4 regions of the Sinorhizobium sp. 7-81 genome follow, and region 2 is predicted to be linked to each of the others. Evidence: predicted binding sites of a transcription regulator. Region 2 holds the regulator's gene; each other region holds the start of a gene.
What was found. Region 2 encodes PhoB, which activates phosphate uptake and scavenging genes when phosphate is short. Its sites were predicted from a motif close to TGTCATNNANCTGTCAT; they were not measured.
Positions count from the first base shown of each region.

Region 1 (5,681 bases), on a different contig from region 2:
GCAACCGTCTCGAAGAAGCGCCGGATGGAGACGGCATTACTGGTGTCGTCGGCGCCCTGATCGATCACCTTGAGCCGGTCGTCGGGCCCGATGACGGCTGCCGTCACCTGAATGCCGCCGGTGCCCCAACCATAGGCGAGCGGCATTTCGCGGCCGCCGAAGGGCACCTGGTAGCCGGGAATGGACAGGGCCTTCAGCAGTGTGCGGCGGATCATCCGCTTGGTTTGCTCGTCGAGATAGGCGAAGTTGTAGCCACTGTCGTTGTGATTGGTGGTTATGCTGGCACTCATTACTCAGCGGCCTCCTTCATCTGTGCCGCTTCGCGGGTTGCTTCGTGTTCTGCCCGCAGTTGCCGAACAAGTTGCAGTTCCCCCTGGAAATCGACGTAATGCGGCAGCTTGAAATGCGTGACGAAGCCGTTCGCCTCGACATTGTCCGCATGGGAGAGTACGAATTCCTCGTCCTGGGCCGGATAGCGCACATCCTCGCCGAGCTCGCCGGCACGCATCGCCCGATCGACCAGCGACATGGCCATCACCTTACGTTCGTTATGGCCAAAGGTGAGGCCGTAACCGCGGGTGAACTGCGGCGGTTTCTCGGCGCTGCCGCGGAACTGGTTGATCATCTGGCATTCGGTGACGGTGATCTCAGCGATCGCGACCGGGAAGCCGAGCTCCTCGGGCACAATCTCGACCATCACTTCACCAAGCCTCAGTTCACCGACGAAGGGATGGTTGTGCCCATAGCCGCGCAGGGTAGAATAGGCTAGGCCAAGCACGAAACCCTCGTCGCCGCGCGCCAGGTTTTGCAGGCGCTGGTCGCGGCCAGCCGGAAAGCTCATCGGCTCGCGGGTGAGATCGAAGACCTCCTCCTGGCCGTCATCGCTCTCCTCTTCGATCAGCCCTTCGCTGTCGAGAAGATCGATCACCCGCGGAACTTCCTCATCCAGCGGTGCAGCAGCGAGTGCCGCCTGTGGTCGTTCCTGGCCTTCGGTGGCGAGCGCAAAGTCGAGCAGCCGATGGGTGAAGTCGTAGGTGGGTCCGAGCACCTGACCGCCCGGAATGTCCTTGAAGGTCGCCGAGACGCGCCGGCGGATCGCCATTTCCGATGTGTCAACCGGTTCGGACGCGGCGATGCGGGGCAGTGTGGTGCGATAGGCGCGCAGCAGGAAGATCGCTTCGATCATGTCTCCCTGCGCCTGCTTGAGAGCAAGGGCGGCAAGCTCGCGGTCATAAATCGAGCCTTCCGCCATCACCCGGTCGACGGCAAGGCCGAACTGCGCGCTGATTTGGGCAAGCGTCAGTTCGGCAAGGGCCTGATCGCCACGGCGGGTCTCGGAGATCAGCCTGTGGGTGTTGAGGATGGCCTGTTCGCCACCCTTGACGGCAACATAAGCCATTTAAGCCTCCACTGTGATTGTGCGCGGCAAGCCGATCAGGGCATTGCCGTTCGTGAACAAAACATCGATGCCGCGCGGATAGAGTTCCCGATTCAGATCCCAGTCGGACCAGAACCAAAAAGGCAGTCCGGCAATGGCGACGCTCGCACACGTCTTGATGCCGGGGCCGGTCCAGGCGGTCGGAGGTCCCTCCGTAAGCGACGGAACCTGGATGATCAGCGTCGTCGAGCGATCAGGATATTCGACGTTGCCCGGATGAAACTCGAAGAGGCGCGGCATGATCAGCGGATCGGTGACGACAGCGAAGCGAGCTGCCATAGGACCCTCGGCGACGGCAAGGCCGCAATGGAAGCCCAGCCATTGGGCTGCTTCGGTGCATGACGTCTGGTGGTCAAGCCAGGTCGGCGTCTCGAAATCCATCAGCGTCAGGCAGAGCGCCGCGGTTGCAGGGCTGAATGGCCTTGGAGCCGTAAAGCTGCGATCAAGCGACACGACGCGGCCGGGATAGGCGGTCGCCAGCAGGCTTGCGCGAAAGACCGCCTGGGCATCGAAGACCGGATCGATAAAGCCGGGTTTGAGCGAAGCATCGTAGGAGGTGACGGCGCGCAAGGATGTTGAAGATTGTATTGTCATGCCGGATTCTCCCCACGAACCAAGGTGAAGAACTCGACCTTGGTGGCTGCGGCCTTGCGGCTCTGTTCGAGACGCCGTGCTTCGGCTTTTTGGCGCAGCGGCGCGATCACCCTTGCCATGATCTCGTCATGACGGTCCGGCCGCTGCAGCAGCGCATCGACGATCGCTGCCAGTTCTGCGTGGCGCTTGTCGCGGCCATGTGCGTAGCCATGCCCGACAGTGCCGTCTTCAAGCCGTACCGATGCGCGGGTCACGGTCATCTCGCCAAGATTGAACATGTTGCCAGTGCCGCCCGCGCGACCGCGCACCATCACCAAGCCGACGTGGGGGGCTCTCAGCCATTCGAATGCCAATCCGGAGGTCAGGTCGGTCGCCAAGGCTTCGAGTTCACCGCCGATGCTGCGCGACAGGATGCCGAGCCAGTCGGAGCGCTGCGCGATGGCAGCCTGTTCCGCTTCCATCTTGCTAATTGAGTTCATAATTTAAATCCTTTGGGCTTGGGGAACCCGTTAGAGATACTGACGCCCGGCGACCCAGATGTTGCGGATCACCGGCACGCCGTCGATGAGACGCACCCGGATCAAGTCGGCGCGAAGGCCAGGAGCAATGCGGCCGCGATCGGTAAAACCAAGCAAGTCAGCGGGGTTCTTCGTCACCATGGCGACCGCCTCGGGGAGATCGAAGCCCTTCCCCGCGAGCGCAAATGCGGCGTGCAGCAGGCTTCCCGGCACGTAGTCGGAGGTGAGCACGTCGAGGAGACCACGGTCGGCAAGCTCCATCGCGCTGACATTGCCAGAATGCGACCCGCCGAGGATGACGTTGGGCGAGCCCATGACGATCTTCATACCGAGGTCGCGGGCGCGCCTCGCCGCCTCGACCGTCGTCGGAAACTCGCTGATGGTGATGCCGTCGGCATGAGATTGATCGACGTCCGCAGCTGTCGTGTCGTCGTGGCTGGCGACGCGGATATTACGCTCGCTGCAGAGACGCCCAATGGTCGAACGGCTCGGCGGGACATATTGCTGCTGGTGCTCGCGGCGCTCGGCGATGTAAAGTGCGAACTCGTCTTCTGTCCAGACCCGGGCGTTCTTCTTGCGCCGGAACTCGCGGTAAAGCGTCAGATTGTGCCACTGCCGCTGGCCGGGCGTGTGATCCATCATGCTGACGAGCCTGAGGGCAGGATTGTCGATGTGCCGCTCGACGGCCGGTAACAGGGCCGGATCGGAGAGTTCACAACGGAAGTGAAGATAGTGGTTGGCCTTGAGAAGACCGGCTGCACGCGCCTGCGCCAGCCCTGCGGTCACCGCGTTCACCATGGCGGGGCGAACACCGCCGCTATCGTAGTCGCCGAGCGCGAGCGCATCGAGCACGGTCGTGATGCCGCTGCCGAGCAACTCCCAATCGTGTGCAAGCACCGCAGCGAGCGGTGCGGGCCATTTGACGCCCGGGCGCGGAAACATGAATTGTTCGACATTGTCGGTGTGGAGGTCGATCAGGCCGGGCAGCAGGAAGTCGCCTTCGCAGTCGAGCACATCAATCTGGCTCACCCGTTCACTATCGATCGACGACACCAAGCCGGCCTGGATTTCCAGGTTGCCTTCGAGAACACGATCGACCTGCACGATCCGGGCGTTTGTTAATTTCATGGTCATTGACGATCTCTCTGCAGAGCCGTTTCCGTGGGAGGACGGCGGTTAGGTGACAATGGGAGTTCTGGCGTTCCCGTCAGAACGACTGATAGAACGATTGCTGGCTGGAGTCGGCCAAGTGGAACTTCGATTGGGCCTGAGTGTAGGCGGATAATTTCTCGATCACGGCATATCGTTTTCCATCGAAAACATGACGCGGTCGCCGCTGAAGCAGCCCTCCTGATAGGAAATCGGTCTACCCTCGAGATCGACGTCAACGCTCTCGTAGGCCAGGACCACGGATATGTTCGATTGCCGCAAGGCCCGCGCCTCGGCAGGCGTCGGCATGCGACCAATGACATTGGTGTATTTGCGGACGTAATCTTCGACGCCGAAATGACGGAAGGCTTCGGAGAACGATTGTGTTTTTTCAAACACGGGCATCAGATTCGGGAATCTGAGATAAGGAAAATATTTGGAGCCGACACCAATCGGAACATTGCTGGCATGACCAACAATCTCGACCCGAATGACCGCCATGCCAACATCGATCTCAAGTTTTTCGGCAATCCGCTCATCTGCCTCGATGATTTTTATGCCACCGATCTTACGGCTTGGCGCAAAGCTATTGGCTTTGAGGTTCTTATTGAACCGTACCCGCTCACCGAAGTTGTACTGAATGCGGCGTTCCACAAAGGTGCCGACGCCGTGCTCAATTCTCAGTACGCCCTGTTGCGCCAAGGATGAAAGAGCGCGACGCACCGTGAGCCGGTTCGCTCCGACTATTTCAGCGATCTGTCGGTCCGGCGGCAATTGCGATCCCGGCGGATAGCGGTCAGAGCTTATCCAATCCTTGAGCGTCGTTTCGATCTGCCGCCACAGCGACGTTGATGAGCCGTCCTCGCGCGCCTCTTCATTCGCCTCGACCTTGCCGTTCTGAATCTCATTCAGTCCAGATTCCGTGTGACTTTTTGTCATGAATCGCCCTTACGTGTCCTTTAGCGAGGTTTATACCATATACACAAGAGGTGTAAACCACGAAGCCGCCCATCGACAGTGATCAATTTAATAAGCTGGTCCGAACGCATATTGGCGCGCCCCCAAAATGGAATTGTGGTCGCCGGAAGCAATGGCCCGACCAGCGTGAGCGCGTTGGCGGGATCTGAAACCCGAGCCGCTGTACCTACGTCGATGGCAAGCAGTGCAACCATGGGGACGGGAGGATACGCCTCGACCGTAGGTGGCCGCCGTAACGCGCCTCATCATTTGCCTCGTCTCGGCTGTCCTGAATCTGACATTCGGTACGCCTTTTTGTCATGAACCGTTCACAAATGTCCCGTATGTGTCCTCCTCAAAGAGGTTTATACCATGTATTTATGAGGTATATACCACGGAATTAAAGCCGCCCATTCCTTAATCCAAGGAACGAATGAAGTCTCAAATGTACAAGCGATCCATAACGGGTTCTAAAAGCGGCATCCGCTTCGAACGCATTGGCAAATCTTTTGGCGCGACGTCCGTTCTGCGCGAGGTTTCGCTGAACATTGCCGATGGTGAGTTTCTGACACTGCTGGGACCATCAGGCTGCGGTAAGTCTACGCTGCTGCGCATCCTCGCCGGACTCGAGGTGCAAACCGCCGGCTGCGTGGCGATCGGCGATCGCCTCGTCGACGGCGTTCGTCCGAAGAAGCGCGACGTGGCCATGGTCTTCCAGTCCTACGCGCTCTACCCGCACATGACCGTACAAGAGAACATGAGCGTGCCGCTTAGAATGCGGCGGCTCTCGGCCTGGCAGCGCCTGCCGCTGCTCGGCCGCTTCTTGCCCGGAACCAAGGCGACAGCGGCAGAGATCGAGCTCGACGTGATGCGTACCGCCAAGGCGCTCGGCATCGGCCATCTGCTCGCCCGCAAGCCCGGTCAGCTGTCTGGCGGCCAGCGGCAGCGCGTTGCTGTCGGCCGCGCCATGGTGCGTAAGCCCGCCGTCTTCCTGATGGACGAGCCGCTCTCCAACCTCGATGCGA
Region 1 covers NZ_JASKLT010000017.1:39,348-45,028, forward strand. Annotated here, with positions in the region: gene QN224_RS29345 (alpha-D-ribose 1-methylphosphonate 5-phosphate C-P-lyase PhnJ) at 1-290, opposite strand, end outside; gene QN224_RS29350 (carbon-phosphorus lyase complex subunit PhnI) at 290-1,399, opposite strand; gene phnH (phosphonate C-P lyase system protein PhnH) at 1,400-2,032, opposite strand; gene phnG (phosphonate C-P lyase system protein PhnG) at 2,029-2,511, opposite strand; gene QN224_RS29365 (alpha-D-ribose 1-methylphosphonate 5-triphosphate diphosphatase) at 2,542-3,684, opposite strand; gene phnF (phosphonate metabolism transcriptional regulator PhnF) at 3,844-4,638, opposite strand; gene QN224_RS29375 (ABC transporter ATP-binding protein) at 5,102-5,681, shown strand, end outside.
Region 1: QN224_RS29365 (alpha-D-ribose 1-methylphosphonate 5-triphosphate diphosphatase) is a predicted target of PhoB. The motif match lies at 3,720-3,736, and genes of this name have one in related genera.

Region 2 (5,681 bases):
GGTGATCAACGGCGGCAACAGGCGCAGCACGTTTTCGCCGGCCGGAACTACAAGCAGCTTCTCCGCGCGGATTGCCTTCAACAGATCGGCCGAGGGCACCTTTGCCTTGATCCCGAGCATCAGTCCGTCCCCGCGGATTTCCTCGATCACATCCGGAAAACGGTCCTTGAGCGACGCGAGCCCCTGCCGGAAAACGAGAGTGACGTCGCGCACCTGGTCCAGGAAGCCGTCGGCGAGAACAACGTCGAGCACCGCGTTGCCGACCGCCATTGCCAGCGGATTGCCGCCATAGGTCGATCCGTGCGTCCCCGTGACCATGCCAGCGGCCGCTTCTTCGGTCGAAAGGCACGCGCCCAGAGGAAAGCCGCCGCCGATGCCCTTCGCGACAGCCATGATGTCGGGCCGGATGCCGGCCCACTCATGGGCGAAGAGCTTGCCAGTCCGCCCGACGCCGCACTGAACCTCGTCGAGGATCAGCAGCAGGCCGAACTCGTCGCAAAGCGCCCGCAACTCCTGCAGAAACTCCTTGCTGGCCAGGCGAATGCCGCCCTCGCCCTGGATCGGTTCGATCAGGATCGCCGCCGTCTCGTCATTGATCGCATCCTTGACCGCAGCGAGGTCGCCGAAAGGAACCTGATAGAAGCCTGGCGCCTTTGGCCCGAAACCCTCGATGTACTTCTGTTGGCCGCCGGCCGCGATCGTCGCGATCGTGCGGCCATGGAAGGCGCCTTCGAAGGTGATGATATGGAACTTTTCCGAATGCCCTTTGGCGAAATGATAGCGACGCGCAGTCTTGATCGCGCATTCGAGCGCTTCCGCACCCGAATTGGTGAAGAACACGCGGTCCGCGAAGGTCACGGCGGTCAGCCGGCGGGCCAGGCTTTCCTGCCCGGGAACCTCGTAGAGGTTGGAAAGATGCCAGACCTTGTCCGCCTGCGCCTTCAGCGCCTCGACGAGGTGCGGATGTGCATGGCCAAGCGAGTTCACGGCAACGCCTGCGGCAAAATCGAGATAGCGCGAGCCGTCTTCGGCGATAAGCCAGACGCCCTCGCCTCGCTCGAAACGCAACGGCGCGCGCATATAGGTGTCGTAGAGCGGCGTTGTTGCGGCCATGGCGAACTTCTCCTTCCGTCCTGTTGGCATCGATATCGGCTGATCGCGTCCGATAAAAATCAAAAATGCCGCCTTTCGGCGGCGCAGGCACTATTCCTATTTCGCACTGCAATGTCAACAAAACCAAGGCTTGCAACGGCCCTGAAGGCTTAGATTCCGACGTGCGAAAAAACGTCCGGCGAGGGCTTGCAAAAATGCAACGGCCAGCGAGCAAGTTGGGGAAAACCCCGAAATCGATTCGGCGCGATTCCCGCGACTCTTGCCACGGAGTCACCCTGCCAGTAGGTTAATATTCAATTACTAGACGCATGCGGCGGACCTAGTCACCAAAAGAGTTATCGCGTTGCAGCTCCGGAGTTTTTCCGGAGCATGGTGATGGATTCTGCCATCCAACGCCGAGAACGGAGAGTGCAGAATGAACTGGACTGACGAGCGGGTGGAGAAACTGAAGAAGCTGTGGTCGGAAGGCCTGAGCGCCAGCCAGATCGCGGCACAACTGGGTGGCGTCAGCCGTAATGCCGTCATCGGCAAGGTTCACCGGCTGAGCCTGCCGGGGCGGGCCAAGGCCGGCGGCGCGACCACTGCCGCACGCCCGAAGCGCACCACTTCCGCTCCCCGCGCGCCGAATTACGCCGCGCGTGTCACAACCCGCACCGTCACCCGCACCGCTGGTGCCACCGTGCTCAAGGAAGAGATCGAAGTCGATCTCGTCGCGGATCAGGACCTCGAACACGCACCCAATGTCGTCGTTCCGATGTCCCGCCGCCTCGGCCTGACGGAGCTCAGCGAGCGCACCTGCAAGTGGCCGATCGGCGATCCTTTGAAGGAAGAGTTCCATTTCTGCGGCAATGACTCGCCGGAATCGTCGCCTTATTGCAGCTATCACACGCGGCTCGCCTATCAGCCTTCCGGCGAGCGCCGGCGGATGCGCTGATCGGTCTTGCGAACGCAAATGAAAAGGGGCCTAAAGGCCCCTTTTTTATGCATGCAGAAACCGGACAACAGCGGCCTTCAGCTTTCAAGTGAATAGCCGGCACCGCGCACGGTGCGAATGACATCGGGCATGTTCGAAAAGTTCAGCGCCTTGCGCAGACGACCGACATGCACGTCCACTGTGCGTTCGTCGACATAAATGTCATGACCCCACACGCCGTCGAGAAGCTGTGAACGGGAGAAGACGCGCCCCGGCGAGGACATCAGGAACTCCAGCAGCCGGAACTCCGTCGGTCCGAGCCGAACCTCGCGGCTGCGCCTGTGGACCCGGTGCGTCTCGCGATCGAGCTCGATGTCGCCGCAGCGCAAGAGCGTCGAAAGTACCTCGGGCTTGGCGCGCCGCAGCATCGCCTTCACCCTTGCCATCAGTTCCGGCGTAGAGAACGGCTTGACGACATAGTCGTCCGCGCCGGTGGCGAGACCACGAACCCGCTCGCTTTCCTCGCCGCGCGCAGTCAGCATGATAATCGGCAGGCGCTCCGTTTCCGGCCTCTGCCGCAGCCGGCGGCAAAGTTCGATGCCGGACACTCCGGGCAGCATCCAGTCGAGGATCAACAGATCGGGCAACCGCTCCTGAAGGCGGATTTCAGCCTCGTCTCCACGCAGGATCGTATCGACGTCGAATCCTTCGGCCTCGAGATTGTAGCGCAGGAGGACGCTCAGCGCCTCCTCGTCCTCGACAACAGCGATCTTCGGCAACATTCGGTCATGCTCCTTCCCACGCGCGGGTGCCGTCATGCCACCGCGGCACAATACGGGCGCGAATACTCGCGACCGGGACAAGATTAACGCATGCACCTGCGCATGCGGGTATCGGGCGCCCTAGATCGTTTCATTGAAACAGTGAAACGACCTAAATCTCTGAACGACGCAACTCCGGACGAAAAACCGTTGTCCTGGAATTGCTCTAGTCCGTCACGGAGCCCAGCGACGACGTCGTGTCGTCCTTCGGCCGTTCGCCTTGCGGCTGAGCACCCGTCGCCATGTAATAGATCGTTTCGGCGATGTTGGTCGCATGGTCGCCGATACGCTCGATGTTCTTGGCGCAGAAGAGAAGATGCGTGCACGGCGTGATGTTGCGCGGATCTTCCATCATATAGGTCAGCAACTCGCGGAAAAGCGACGTGTAGATCGCGTCGATCTCTTCATCGCGCTCGCGGATGCTGTTCGCCTTTTCCGGCGAACGGGAGGCATAGACGTCGAGCACTTCCTTGAGCTGGACCAGGGCCAGCTCCGCAAGATGCTCCAGGCCACGCGCGAGCTTGCGCGGAATGCCGGATCCGGCGACCGCGATCACGCGTTTGGCGGTATTCTTGCCGAGGTCGCCGACACGCTCCAAATCGGCGGCGATCCGGATCGACCCCATGATCTCGCGGAGATCCGACGCCATTGGCTGACGCTTGGCGATGGTGACGATCGCCTTCTCGCCGATCTGACGCTCGGCGTCGTCGAGGATCGCGTCGTCCGAAATCACCTTCTGCGCCAAGGCCAGATCCGAGTTCACCAGCGCCCGGACAGAGTCCGCCACCATCTGCTCGGCAAGCCCGCCCATCTCGGAGATCCGGCGCGTGAGATATTTCAACTCCTCGTCGAAGGCGGACATTATGTGTGCATGAGTCATTTTCGTTTCCTCAAGGCGCGCGCTGTTCTGGACGGACCTTCATCGATCGTAAGGGTTGGAAACCGCTTTAGCCGAACCGACCCATAATATAGTCCTGCGTGCGCTGATCATCCGGATTGGTGAACATCTTGTCGGTGTCGTTCTCCTCGACGAGATTGCCGAGGTGGAACATGGCGGTGCGTTGCGACACACGCGCGGCCTGCTGCATCGAATGGGTCACGATCACGATCGTGAAATTCGCACGCAGCTCGTGAATGAGCTCCTCGACCTTCGCGGTGGCGATCGGATCGAGCGCCGAGCAGGGCTCGTCCATCAGGATCACTTCGGGGCTGACCGCAACGGCGCGCGCGATACAGAGGCGCTGCTGCTGACCGCCGGAGAGGCCGGTGCCCGGCTCTTGCAGCCGATCTTTGACCTCATTGAAAAGGCCCGCCTTTTGCAGGCTCGTTTCGACGACCTCATCGAATTCCGCTTTCGTGCGGGCGAGACCATGAATACGAGGACCGTAGGCGACGTTCTCGTAGATAGATTTCGGGAACGGGTTCGGCTTCTGGAACACCATGCCGACACGGGCGCGCAGTTCCACGACATCGATGCTCGGATCGTAAATATCGTCCTCGTCGAGCGTGATCTTGCCGGTCACCCGGCAGTTCTCGATCGTATCGTTCATGCGGTTCAGCGTGCGCAGGAACGTCGACTTGCCGCAGCCCGATGGACCGATCAGGGCTGTCACGGTGTTTTCACGGATGTTGAGATTGACGTCGAAGAGCGCGCGCTTCTCGCCGTAATAGACCGACACATCCTTGCCGATCATCTTGTAGGGCACCGTGTTCATTTTCAGGTCCAGAGCCTTTTCCACTGCAGCTTCCGACATCATGTTCATAGTCCTTACCCCACTACCAGCGGCGCTCAAAGCGACGCCGCAAGAGAATTGCGCCCAGGTTCATGAAGACCAGGAAGATCAAGAGAATGATGATCGCCCCGGACGTCCGCTCGACAAAGGCGCGCTCCGCCTCGTTCGCCCACATATAGATCTGCACCGGGAGGGCCGTGGACGGCTCCAGCGGCGATCCCGGAAAATCAACCACGAAGGCGACCATGCCGATCAACAGCAACGGCGCGGTTTCGCCGAGGGCGTGCGCAAGGCCGATGATCGTTCCGGTCAGGATGCCAGGCATGGCAAGCGGCAACACGTGATGGAAAATCGTTTGCATCTTCGATGCGCCGAGACCGAGCGCGGCGGAACGGATCGACGGTGGAACGGCCTTCAGAGCCGCCCGCGTGGCGATGATGATCGTCGGCACGAAACCGCCGACGAGCGCGGCCGAACGCGGCAAGCCGGCGAAATTTATAAAGACGGCGAGGCCGAGAAGGCCGTAGACAATTGACGGTACGGCCGCGAGGTTGTTGATGTTGACTTCGATCAGGTCGGTAAGCCGGTTCTTTGGTGCGAACTCCTCGAGATAGATCGAGGCGGCCACGCCGATCGGCAGCGACAGAACCAGAACGATCAGCATCATGTAGAGAGAGCCGATCAGGGCAACGCCAACGCCCGCCGCTTCCGGACGGCTCGATGCGCCGAATGTGAAGATACCCGTGTTGAAGCTCGTCTTGAGTATGCCGGCATCGGCGAGCTCGTTCATCCAGGCAACCTGCTGGTCCTTGACCTTGCGATTGGTTTCAGCGACCGACAGGTCGATCTGGCCCTTGAAAGCGGAATCGATGTTCGCTTCGGCAAGCAGCGTCACCGGCACCGTTTTGCCGATGATCGACGGATCCGCGACGACGATGTTGCGCAGCTGCGTGCGTGCGCTGGCGGAGATCATATCCGTCGCCTGCTTGACCAGAGGCCGCTTCGTCGCGTCGAGCCCGAGTTGCTTAACGAGCGCATCGCGAACGAGCAACGGATAGTTGGCCGTCATCAGCTGCTTGGCGTCGGTCGCGCGCTCGTTTT
Region 2 covers NZ_JASKLT010000001.1:473,549-479,229, reverse strand. Annotated here, with positions in the region: gene QN224_RS02315 (aspartate aminotransferase family protein) at 1-1,113, opposite strand, end outside; gene QN224_RS02310 (GcrA family cell cycle regulator) at 1,529-2,047, shown strand; gene phoB (phosphate regulon transcriptional regulator PhoB) at 2,125-2,808, opposite strand; gene phoU (phosphate signaling complex protein PhoU) at 3,014-3,727, opposite strand; gene pstB (phosphate ABC transporter ATP-binding protein PstB) at 3,795-4,610, opposite strand; gene pstA (phosphate ABC transporter permease PstA) at 4,624-5,681, opposite strand, start outside.

Region 3 (5,681 bases), on a different contig from region 2:
ACATCCTTTCGGAACGCGGGTTTCCCGCCGATGAAGTTGTGGCGCTTGCCTCGTCGCGCTCCATCGGCACCGAAGTTTCCTATGGCGACAAGACGCTGAAGGTTTCCAACCTCGAAACTTATGATTTCTCCGATACGGACATCTGCCTGATGTCGGCCGGCGGCGCGGTTTCGCAGAAGTATTCGCCGAAGATTGGCCAGCAGGGCTGCGTCGTCATCGACAATTCTTCCGCCTGGCGCTACGACGCCGACGTTCCGCTGATCGTTCCGGAAGTGAACCCGGATGCGATCGGCCTTTTCTCCAAGAAGAACATCATCGCCAACCCGAATTGCTCGACGGCCCAACTCGTCGTCGCGCTGAAGCCGCTGCATGACCACGCCAAGATCAAGCGCGTCGTCGTTTCGACCTATCAGTCGGTCTCCGGCGCCGGCAAGGACGGCATGGACGAGCTTTTCAACCAGACCCGCGCCGTCTTCGTTGCCGATCCGATCGAGAGCAAGAAGTTCACCAAGCGGATCGCCTTCAACGTCATCCCGCACATCGACGTGTTCATGGAAGACGGTTACACCAAGGAAGAGTGGAAGGTTCTGGCGGAAACCAAGAAGATGCTCGATCCGAAGATCAAGGTGACCTGCACGGCCGTGCGCGTCCCGGTCTTCATCGGCCATTCGGAATCGGTCAATATCGAATTCGAGAATGAAATCACCGCAGACGAGGCGCGCGAGATCCTGCGCGAAGCGCCGGGTTGCCTGGTCGTCGACAAGCATGAGAACGGCGGCTACGTGACGCCTTACGAATGCGCTGGCGAAGACGCGACCTATATTTCGCGCATCCGCGAGGATGCCACGGTCGAGAACGGCCTCAACATGTGGGTGGTCTCCGACAACCTGCGCAAGGGCGCCGCGCTCAACGCCATCCAGATCGCCGAGTTGCTCGTCAATCGCGGTCTGGTCAAGCCCCGCAAGCAGGCCGCCTGACCGGCCCCGCTCGGGACTGAAGCAAAGCCCCGCCCGGTCCGCCAAGGACCCGCGGGGCTTCGCATTGGGTTCTTCCGCCGGTATTGGGCGGATTCACGTGAAACATGACTAGCATCCCGCGACGCGGGACCAGTAATTGAAGACAAGCGATTGTTCGGGCAATGACGGGGTATTTCATGCACAGGGCAAAGTGCGTAGCGGCGGGGCTTGCGGCCCTGGTTTCGACGGCAATCCTTCCCACGGCCGCCGCGGCGGCTCAATGCGGCAATGACGGGAGCGGCTTTGCGGCCTGGGTAGCTGAGTTCAAGCAGGAAGCCGCCGGCAACGGCATCAGCAGGGCGGTACTCGACCAGGTACTCTCCAACGTTTCCTATAACAGGGCGACCATCCGCGCGGACCGCGGCCAGAAGAGCTTCAAGCTCTCGCTTGACCAGTTCATGCAGAAGCGTGGCGGTCAGGCGATCATCTCGCGCGGCAAGAAGATGCGGGCACAGAACGCCAAGCTGTTTGCCAGCATCGAACAGCGCTTCGGCGTCCCGGCGGGACCGCTGATTGCGATCTGGGGGATGGAAACCGGCTTCGGTTCCTTCTTGGGCAAGGAACACACGCTCTCGGCCGTCTCGACGCTCGCCTACGACTGCCGCCGCTCCGACTATTTCACCAACCAGCTCTACGCAGCGCTCCAGCTTGTCGAGCGCGGCGATCTGAGCCCCGCTGCGCGGGGCGCTGCCCATGGCGAGATCGGCCAGACGCAGTTTCTGCCGCTGAACGTCCTGAAATACGGCGTGGACGGAGACGGCAACGGCCATGTCGACATGGTCCGCTCCAAGGCGGACGCACTCGCCTCCACCGCCAACTTCCTGCGCGGCCATGGATGGCAGCCGGGCGGCGGTTATCAGCCGGGCGAGGTCAACTACGGTGCGATCCAGGGATGGAACGCCGCCAGCGTGTACCAGCAGGCGATCGCCATCATCGGCGCCGAGATAGACGGCGACTGATCGCGACCAACAGAATATGGATTTCGAGCCCGGTCCGAAAGGACCGGGCTTTTTGCATGCCCGGCCCGATTACATGCCCGGTCGGGCGAAATCGCCGGTCTTGGCGTCCATCAGCCAAAGCTCGCCGGTTGAAATATCGAACCAGGCGCCATGAAGCTGCAGCTTGCCCTTCGCCTCGAGAATCTGGACACAGGGGAAGGTGCGCAGGTTGGCAAGCGAATTCCGGATCGACACCCGTTCGAGCGCCCGTTGCCGTTCCGCCTGTGTCATGAATTCGTTGCTCTGGATCTGTTCCGCGGCCGGCTTCAGCAGGTTCATCCAGCGGCCGATGAAATCGCCGGGGGATAGGGGCTCGGCGTCCGGATCGAGTGCCGCCTTGATGCCGCCGCAGCGCCCATGCCCCATAACGACGATGTCGCTGACGCGGAGCGACTGGACGGCAAATTCGAGGGCGGCCGACGTCGAATGATAATGCCCGTCCGGCTCATAAGGCGGCATCAGGTTGGCGACGTTGCGAACGACGAAGAGTTCTCCGGGGCCACTATCGAAGATAGTTTCCGGCGCGGCCCGCGAGTCGCAACAGGCAATGACCATCGTCCTCGGCTTCTGACCGCTTTCGGCGAGTGTCCGATAGCGCTGTTGCTGTTCGTTGAAACGACCGCTCATGAAGTTGCGGTAGCCGTTCAGAAGATGATCCGGAAAGTGCTGCATATCGATCGGTTACCCCAATGCTGCCGACACATCAATCCACGATGCCACGCAATGGCTGTGCGTGAATACTTCTTTATCTCCGCCGCACCTGGCCTGGATGCAAGAGGCGCCGCATCTGCACCATGGCCATGGGCGTTGCGAGGCTCGAGGCATCCTGCTCGAGCGTCAGCTCGTCGGCGCCGCGCTTCGCCGTGCGCGCGATGATCTCGAATACGCTGGCGGTCGCCATCTGCAGCGCCCGCTCTTCCGAAAGCCCCTGAAGCAGCCGCGCCAGAAACACGGCGGCGAGCAGATCGCCGGTGCCGTTCGGTGGATTGTCGATCAACCGGTGTTCGGCGAGCAGCGCATGGCTGCCCGACAGATAAAGATTGCCGGTGCCACCGCTCATCATCGGGATCGCCGAGGTCACCAGCACGCGTGACGGTCCGAGACCGAGTGCCGCATCGAGAATCGCCGTATTCGTTTCAAGCGCGGCACCGGCAAGCCACGAAAGCTCGAAGCGGTTGGGCGTCGCCAGTGTCGCCAGCGGCAGCAGCCGGTCGCGAACGGCGGCGGCAATCTCGGCAGAGACATAGAGGCCGTTGCCATCGCCGATGATCGGGTCGCAGGCGTATACAAGATCTGGATTGCGCTGACGTAATGCCGTCACGAGCTCAGCAACGCCTTCGACGTGGCCGGGCGAACCCAGGTACCCGGAGAGAACCGCCCGCACCTCGCCGGTCCAACGCGCATTGACGAGATCCTCGATGATCGACTGGAACTCCTGATCGGCGATCGTCACCCGTGTCGAAGGGCCGTGGCCCGGATGCCACGGCAATATCACCGTCGGCACGGCCCAGACGCGGTGCCCGAGCGTCTCCAGCGCGAAGACCGCGGCCCGGTTGCCGACGGTGCCGCGAACCACATGGCTTGAAATAACGATGACGGCGCCGGGTGCGGCATGCGTTTCGGGCATCGGGCAATCCCATTCCTTCGAATCGAGGTGTGATCGCCCGACTGTCACCGGCCTGTCAACAGCGGATGCCAGAGATGCCCGAAACCGGGCTTCGGCGTTTTCGTGCGTTTCCACCGTTTTTCGAGCAATTTTTGCAAAATCGCCTTCGATTTAAATGGATTTAGGTCGAAATCGCGCGAATTTCTCCAAAATTCAGCTCGATTTTGCCGAAAACGGGCATAAAACGGTCGCCATTGGCCATGGTTCTGATAGGTTCATCTATCACGTACGGGGAGACAGTTCATGGGCGTGAAATACAATCCGAAGCGGGACAGGCATATCGACGCGGCCAAGGCGGCTGCGGAGAAGATCGGCGCCGAGGCGCTGGCGCCCGAGATCCTCTTCGGCGGGGCGAGCAACGACGACCTAGATCTTTACACCGCCGACATGCTGGCATTGACCGCCGCACATGCACGCAACGAACTCGCACGCTGGGACGGAGGCAAGCCGCAGGTTTCGGTCGAAACCGTGCCGGGCGTTGCGCCCGGCGGCACGGACGTCTCGATCATCGCCATCACCGAACGCAACATGCCCTTCCTCTACGACTCGATCATGGGCGAGGTGACGAGCACGCACCGCGACATCCATCTCGCAATCCATCCCATTCTCGTCAGGGAACCCGGCAAGCCCATCAAGGCGTACGATCCGGATGAGGAAAGCGATCCGGCGCACCGGGTGAGCCATATCCAGATTCACCTGGACAAGCTCGCACCGCTCGAAGCGCGCCAGCTCAGCAAGCGCATCACCGACGTGCTGGACCAGGTCCATCAAGCCGTTCACGACTGGCCGGCGATGACGACATTGCTCAACCAGGCCATGAAGGAACTGGAAGACTACAATGCTTCGCGCAAGAAGAGCGATCGTGACGAGGCGCTCGCTTTCCTTCGCTGGCTAAGAGACAGCAATTTCACGTTCCTCGGAATGCGGGAATACACCTATTCCGGCAAGGGCGAGAAGGCGACGGTCGAACGCGGCAAGGGCAGGGGCCTCGGCCTTCTCTCCAATCCGGATGTCCGGGTATTGCGCCAGGGCAAGGACGCCGTGCTGACGACGCCAGAGATCCTCGCCTTCCTCGAAGGGCCGGAGTTCCTGATCGTCACCAAGGCCAATGTGAAATCCCTCGTCCACCGCCGCGCCTATATGGACTACATCGGCGTCAAGCGCTTCGACACCTCCGGCAACGTGATCGGGGAACTGCGCATCGTCGGCCTCTTCACGTCGACGGCCTATACGCGTCAGGCGTCCGAAATACCGCTGCTGAGACACAAGATCGAAAAGATCATCGATCATTTCGGCTACGATCCCCAGAGCCATTCGGGCAAGATGCTGGCGAACACGCTGGAATCCTATCCGCGTGACGATCTTTTCCAGATCGACGTCGGGCTGCTGGCTGCGTTCTGCGAGCAGATCAACGAGCTCAGCGACCGGCCGCGCATCCGCGTGCTGCCGCGCATCGACCATTTCGACCGTTTCGTCTCGGTCCTCGTCTTCGTGCCGCGCGAGCAATATGATTCGGACGTCCGCGAGAAGATCGGCAACTATTTGAGAACGGTCTATGACGGTCGCGTTTCTGCCTATTATCCCGCTTTCCCCGAAGGCGGGCTGGCGCGCGTCCATTTCATTATCGGCCGCTATGGCGGGAAGACGCCGCGCGTTCCGCAGGCCAAGCTCGAGGAGGCGGTTCGCAGCATCGTCACCCGCTGGACCGACCGCTTCAACCTGCTTGCGCGCAAGGACGGCATCGAGATCTCGGTCGGCGAAGCCTATCAGGCGGCCTTCACGCCGGCTGAAGCCTATGACGATCTTCAGGACATCGCCGCCTGCCGGCGCGACGACCCAATCCGCATCTCGTTCTATCATAAGCAGAAAGAACGGCCGGACACGCTCGAACTGAAGATCTTCCACGCGGAAGATCCCGTCTCGCTCTCGCGTCGGGTGCCGCTCCTTGAAAATCTCGGGTTCCGCGTCATCAGCGAGCAGACCTACGACATCGGCGTCAGC
Region 3 covers NZ_JASKLT010000005.1:115,610-121,290, reverse strand. Annotated here, with positions in the region: gene QN224_RS18500 (aspartate-semialdehyde dehydrogenase) at 1-977, shown strand, start outside; gene QN224_RS18495 (lytic transglycosylase domain-containing protein) at 1,154-1,975, shown strand; gene QN224_RS18490 (carbonic anhydrase) at 2,045-2,686, opposite strand; gene pdxY (pyridoxal kinase PdxY) at 2,760-3,641, opposite strand; gene QN224_RS18480 (NAD-glutamate dehydrogenase) at 3,924-5,681, shown strand, end outside.
Region 3: QN224_RS18480 (NAD-glutamate dehydrogenase) is a predicted target of PhoB. The motif match lies at 3,684-3,700, and genes of this name have one in related genera.

Region 4 (5,681 bases), on a different contig from region 2:
CGGCCTGTGTATTGGAGACGACGTTCAATTTGCGGCGCGCATTGGTCATGAAGAAGCGGACTGTACGCTCGGAAATGCCGAGGATCGTGGCGATTTCCCAGTAACTCTTGCCGGCAGCCGACCAGGTCAGCACTTCGGTCTCGCGGCCTGTCAGACGCATGTCGCGCTCATCGATTGCGCCTGCCATGGCGGCATGTTCCAGCATCGAAGCATGGAAGAGGTTGGCGGCCAACTGGAAATCGCGCAAATGGCAGCGCCGGTAGGCGGACCATTCCGCCGGCGACATATTGGCGTTGATGGCGAGGAGCGCCATGCGTCCTGCGGGTGACGGTAGCGGCAGCGCGACGCCTTCGGTCGAAAGCCCGATTTCCTCGGCGGCGTGAAAGAGCGGTTCGCATTCGGGAAAGCGCCGCCGCGCGGTCGTCCATTCGACAGGTCTTACGCCGCCAAGCGCAAGCCGCAGGATGGGGTCGATCCGGTAGAGGCCCTTCGAGAGATAGATCTCAGCGGCATAGGCGCCGAAGGTGTGGTGCAGTCGGCAGACCTTCAGGCCATCGGCAAGCGGCTCCGCTTCAAGGTACAACAGATGCGCGATCTTGAAGGTCCGGCGCATCAACGCAAAGAATTGCTCCGGTTCGGCGCAGCCCCCGTACTCCACGATGTCCAGTAGATCGAGGACAGCCTGTTGATCAGTCATGCCGCAACACCGAATCTTGTCCTGCAACAAGCATGGTAAGGGGGGCATGCTTTGTCTAGTGTAATATTTCGCAAACGCTGCAACTGCTACCCCCTCCTCAATCCAAGGTTGAATTTCGACTGGAGTAAACGCCGGACCGCCCGGTTGGCGGCCCGGCGGAGTGTCTGTCCGCTATACCGGATGGCTTGCCTCCACGACCGCAAGTGCGGCCATGTTGACCACGCCGCGCGATGTGACGGACGGCGAAAGAATGTGTGCCGGCAGCGCCGAGCCGAGCAGGATTGGCCCGACATGCAGGCTGTCCGTCATGGTCTTGACCACGCCGAGCGTAATGTTGGCTGCGTCCAGATTCGGGAAGACGAGCAGATTGGCTTCGCCGTTCAGCGTGCTGTCCGGCATCACGCGCTGGCGGAGGATCTCGGAGATCGCCGAGTCGCCGTGCATCTCGCCGTCGACTTCGAGGTCGGGTGCGAGTTCGCGCACGAGATGCAACGCCTCACGCATTTTCGAGGCGCTTTCGGAATCGCGCGAACCGAAGTTCGAATGTGACACGAGCGCTGCGCGCGGCGTGATGCCGAAGCGGCGGATTTCTCCGGCCGCCATGGCCGTCGTCTGCGCGATCTGTTCGGCGCTCGGGTTGTAGCTCACATAGGTATCGGTGAAGAAGGTTGCACCGCGCTGCGAGATAAGCAGGCTCAACGCCGAGAAATCGAGAACCCCGGACCGCTTGCCGATGATCTGCGAAACGTCGCGCAGGTGCTTGCTGTAGCGTCCTTCGACGCCGCAGATCAGTGCATCCGCTTCGCCGCGCTTGACCGCAAGGGCGCCGATCACAGTCGTGTTCGTGCGCACGATCGTGCGGGCCGCTTCCGGGATCACGCCGCGGCGGCCTACGAGGGCGAAATAGTCGTCGACATAGTCGCGATAGCGCGGGTCTCCCTCGGGATTGACCACCTCGAAATCGACATCCGGACGGATTCGCAGGCCGTAGCGCCGAAGACGCGTCTCGATGATCTGCGGACGGCCGATCAGGATCGGCTTGGCGGTGCCTTCCTCAAGCAGGACCTGGGCGGCACGCAGCACCCGTTCATCCTCACCCTCCGCGAAGATGACGCGGTTCTTCGTAGCGTTCTTGGCCGCCGCGAAGACCGGCTTCATGATGAATCCGGAGCGGAAGACGAAGCGGTTCAGCTTGTCGAGATAGGCGTCGAAATCCTGGATGGGGCGGCTCGCGACACCGCTTTCGGCCGCCGCCTTCGCAACAGCCGGAGCGATGCGCAGGATCAGCCGCTGATCGAACGGCGAGGGGATGAGGTAGTCGGGTCCGAAGATCGGCGTTTCGCCCGTATAGGCCCGCGCGGCGACGTCGGAAGGCTCCTCGCGCGCCAGTCCGGCGATTGCCCGAACGGCCGCCATCTTCATCTCTTCATTGATCGTGCGCGCACCGCAATCGAGCGCGCCGCGGAAGATGTGCGGAAAGCAGAGAACGTTGTTGACCTGGTTCGGGAAGTCCGACCGGCCGGTGCAGATCATCGCGTCCGGGCGTGCCGCGCGCGCAACTTCCGGCATGATCTCGGGCGTCGGGTTGGCAAGCGCCATGATCAGCGGCTTCTCGGCCATCTGGGCGAGCAGTTCGGGCTTGAGGACGCCGGCCGCCGAAAGACCGAGGAAGACGTCGGCCCCACCGATGCTGTCGGCGAGCACGCGGTTGTCGCTCTCCTGTGCGTAGACGGCCTTCCACTCGTCCATCAGCGCCTCGCGACCCTTGTAGACAAGGCCCTCGATGTCGTGGACCCAGATATTCTCCCGCTTGGCGCCGAGCGTGACGAGCAGGTTGAGGCAGGCGAGCGCCGCCGCGCCCGCACCGGAGGCGACGATCTTCGCCTCGGCAATATCCTTGCCCGCGAGTTCGAGGCCGTTCAGAACGGCGGCGGCGACGATGATCGCGGTTCCATGCTGGTCGTCATGGAAGACCGGTATCTCCATCTTCTCGCGCAGGCGCCGCTCCACCTCGAAGCATTCCGGCGCCTTTATGTCCTCGAGATTGATGCCGCCGAAGGTCGGCTCCAGGGCCGAAATGACGTCGACCATGCGCTCGACGCTCGGAGCATCGATCTCGATGTCGAACACGTCAATGCCGGCGAACTTCTTGAAGAGCACGGCCTTGCCTTCCATGACCGGCTTGGAGGCGAGCGGGCCGATGTTGCCGAGGCCGAGAACGGCCGTGCCGTTGGAAATCACCGCGACGAGATTGGCGCGCGCCGTGAAATCGGCGGCTGTCTCGGGATTGTCCTTGATGGCGAGGCAGGGCGCGGCGACGCCGGGCGAGTAGGCCAGCGCCAGATCGCGCTGGTTGCCGAGCGGCTTGGTCGGCTGGATTTCAAGCTTGCCCGGGCGAGGATAGCGGTGGAAGAAAAGTGCCTGCTGGTCGATATCTCCGCTCGCCGGAACCGATTGGGATTTCGCTTTTTCGCCCGTATTCATGCCTTGCATTCCTCTTTCTTGGTCGAGGCCTTTTGGCATGAATTGCGGGCGGCGTACAGTTTTCGCCGCGGTTCTTTTGCGGCGCGCGGATTGTCGCAGCACAGCCCGTGTCATCTTCCTGAAACACGAGTCTGATTTTGACGGGTTCAAAAGGCTCAACCAAGACGAGGCTCGCATGACCGCGGCATCGGTATCCCAACAGAACTCGGTTCGGAAACTGCGGACGCTCTTCATCTCCGACGTCCACCTGGGCTCCAAGGCAGCCAAGACCGACTACCTGCTCGATTTCCTGCGCCATCACGAGGCGGAAACGATCATCCTCGTCGGGGATATCGTCGACGGTTGGCGCCTGAAGCGCAGCTGGTACTGGCCGCAGCCCTGCAATGACGTTGTCCAGAAGCTGTTGCGCAAGGCGCGCAAAGGCTCCCGCATCATCTACATTCCCGGCAATCACGACGAATTCATGCGGGATTTTCCCGGCGTGCATTTCGGCGGCATCGAGGTGGCGCAGCGCCATATGCATAAGGGCGCCGACGGGCGTAACTATCTCGTCCTGCACGGCGACGAATTCGACGTCGTGGTGCGCAATGCGCGCGTGCTCGCCTATCTCGGCGACTGGGCCTACGACATGGCGATCGCCATCAACATCGGGCTGGCGGCGATTCGCCGTCGCCTTGGCATGCCCTATTGGTCGTTCTCCTCCTGGGCAAAGCTGCAGGTCAAGCATGCGGTGAATTTCATCGGCGAGTTCCAAAAGGTCGTTGCCGAGGAGGCGCGGCGCCACGACGCACAGGGAGTCATCTGCGGCCATATTCATCACGCGGTGATCGAGGAGATCGGTGACGTCCGCTACATCAACACCGGCGACTGGGTCGAAAGCTGCACGGCGATCGCCGAGCATTACGACGGCAGGATGGAGCTTATCACCTGGCACCGGATGGGTGGCGGCCTGGCCGAGGTGGAAAGCTCGAGCGAGGCCGAAAAGATGCTGGCGCAGGTCCTCTCGCCACAGGCCGCCTGACCCTTTAGAGGCGCGGGCCCGAATGCGAGGGCAAGTTTTTCCCTCGCTTTTTTCCGAGACGCACCTGTGGCGAAAACTAGCTTATGGTGAGCGGCGACGCGGTTGTGCTAGAGATGACGCACAGCCATCAGGTCACTCCATGATTCCCTCATCCGCGCCCCCGAACGTGGGGCCTCCGCCGCGCAAGTTCGCGCTCCGCATAGCGCTGCTTTTTTGTGCGCCGTTGATCGTCAACGGCTTTGCCATGCCGTATTTTCCGGTCTGGCTCAGCACGCTGTCGATGACCGACTTCGAGATTGGCGTCGTTCTCGCCGTGCCGATGTTCATTCGCGTCATCACGGCACCGCTCGCGGGCTTGCTTGCGGATAGGATCGGCGAACGGGTGATCGTGCTAATCTGGTCAGCCGTTCTGTCGCTCGTGACGGCCTTCGTTCTTTTCTATGCGCACAGCTTCTGGCCCGTGCTCATCATCTATGCGCTGCAATCTGCGGTCTATTCGCCCTATGTGCCGATCGTCGAAGCGATCGCGCTTTCGGGCGTGAGGCGTTGGGGCTTCGATTATGCTCACATGCGCGTCTGGGGATCGGTGGCCTTCATCGGTGCGACCATGCTTGGCGGCTGGATGATCGGCAGATTTGGCGGTCCAATGGTGCTGCCGGCGATGGCCGCTGGCTTCGGACTTATGGTCCTGATGGCCCTTTTGGCGCCGCGGGTCGGCCGGCCGCGACGTCCGTCGCCGATCACTGCGCTGACCGAGCCACCGCCGCAATCGCTGCGCCAGCCCGACCTGCAACTGCTCCTGATCGGCGTCACGATGGTGAACAGCAGCCATGCGATGCTCTTCGCCTTCTCGGCCATCTACTGGCAGCATATCGGCTACAGCGGCACGCAGATCGGAGCGCTCTGGAGCGCCGGCGTGGCAGCCGAAGTGCTGATGTTCGTTTTCGCCAAGGCCATCATCCGACGCTTCAGCGTCTGGGCGATGATCTTCTCCGGCTGTGGGCTTGCCGTCGTGCGCTGGCTGATCTTCCCGATGGATCTCGGCTTCTCCGGCTATTTCGTCCTGCAGTGTTTCCACGCCTTCACCTATGCGATCATGCATACGGGCATGCAGCACAAGCTGGTGGAGAGGGTCGCGGAAGAGCAGGAGGCTTCGGCCCAAGGCCTCTATTTCTTCTACACCGGCTTCTTCACGGCGATTTTCACGTTCTTGTCAGGCTATTTCTATGCCTGGTTCGGCGTCGACGGCTTCTATTCGATGTCGGCGGTCGCCCTCATCGGCTGCTGTTTCGCCTTTGCCGGCTGGTATCTTCAGCCCCAGAGGCTGGCCTCAGGCGGAAAGACGAGAGAAGCTTCGTAGCGCAGGCCAGGCTTGCGATCTTCCGCAAGCAGGAGCGGACCGTCGAGATCGACGAAATCGGCGCCCTGAGCGACGAGCATTGCCGGCGCCATGGCAAGCGAGCTGCCGACCATGCAGCC
Region 4 covers NZ_JASKLT010000003.1:480,508-486,188, reverse strand. Annotated here, with positions in the region: gene QN224_RS14885 (LuxR C-terminal-related transcriptional regulator) at 1-697, opposite strand, end outside; gene QN224_RS14880 (NADP-dependent malic enzyme) at 869-3,181, opposite strand; gene QN224_RS14875 (UDP-2,3-diacylglucosamine diphosphatase) at 3,357-4,202, shown strand; gene QN224_RS14870 (MFS transporter) at 4,342-5,562, shown strand; gene dgcA (N-acetyl-D-Glu racemase DgcA) at 5,514-5,681, opposite strand, start outside.
Region 4: QN224_RS14875 (UDP-2,3-diacylglucosamine diphosphatase) is a predicted target of PhoB. The motif match lies at 3,290-3,306, and genes of this name have one in related genera.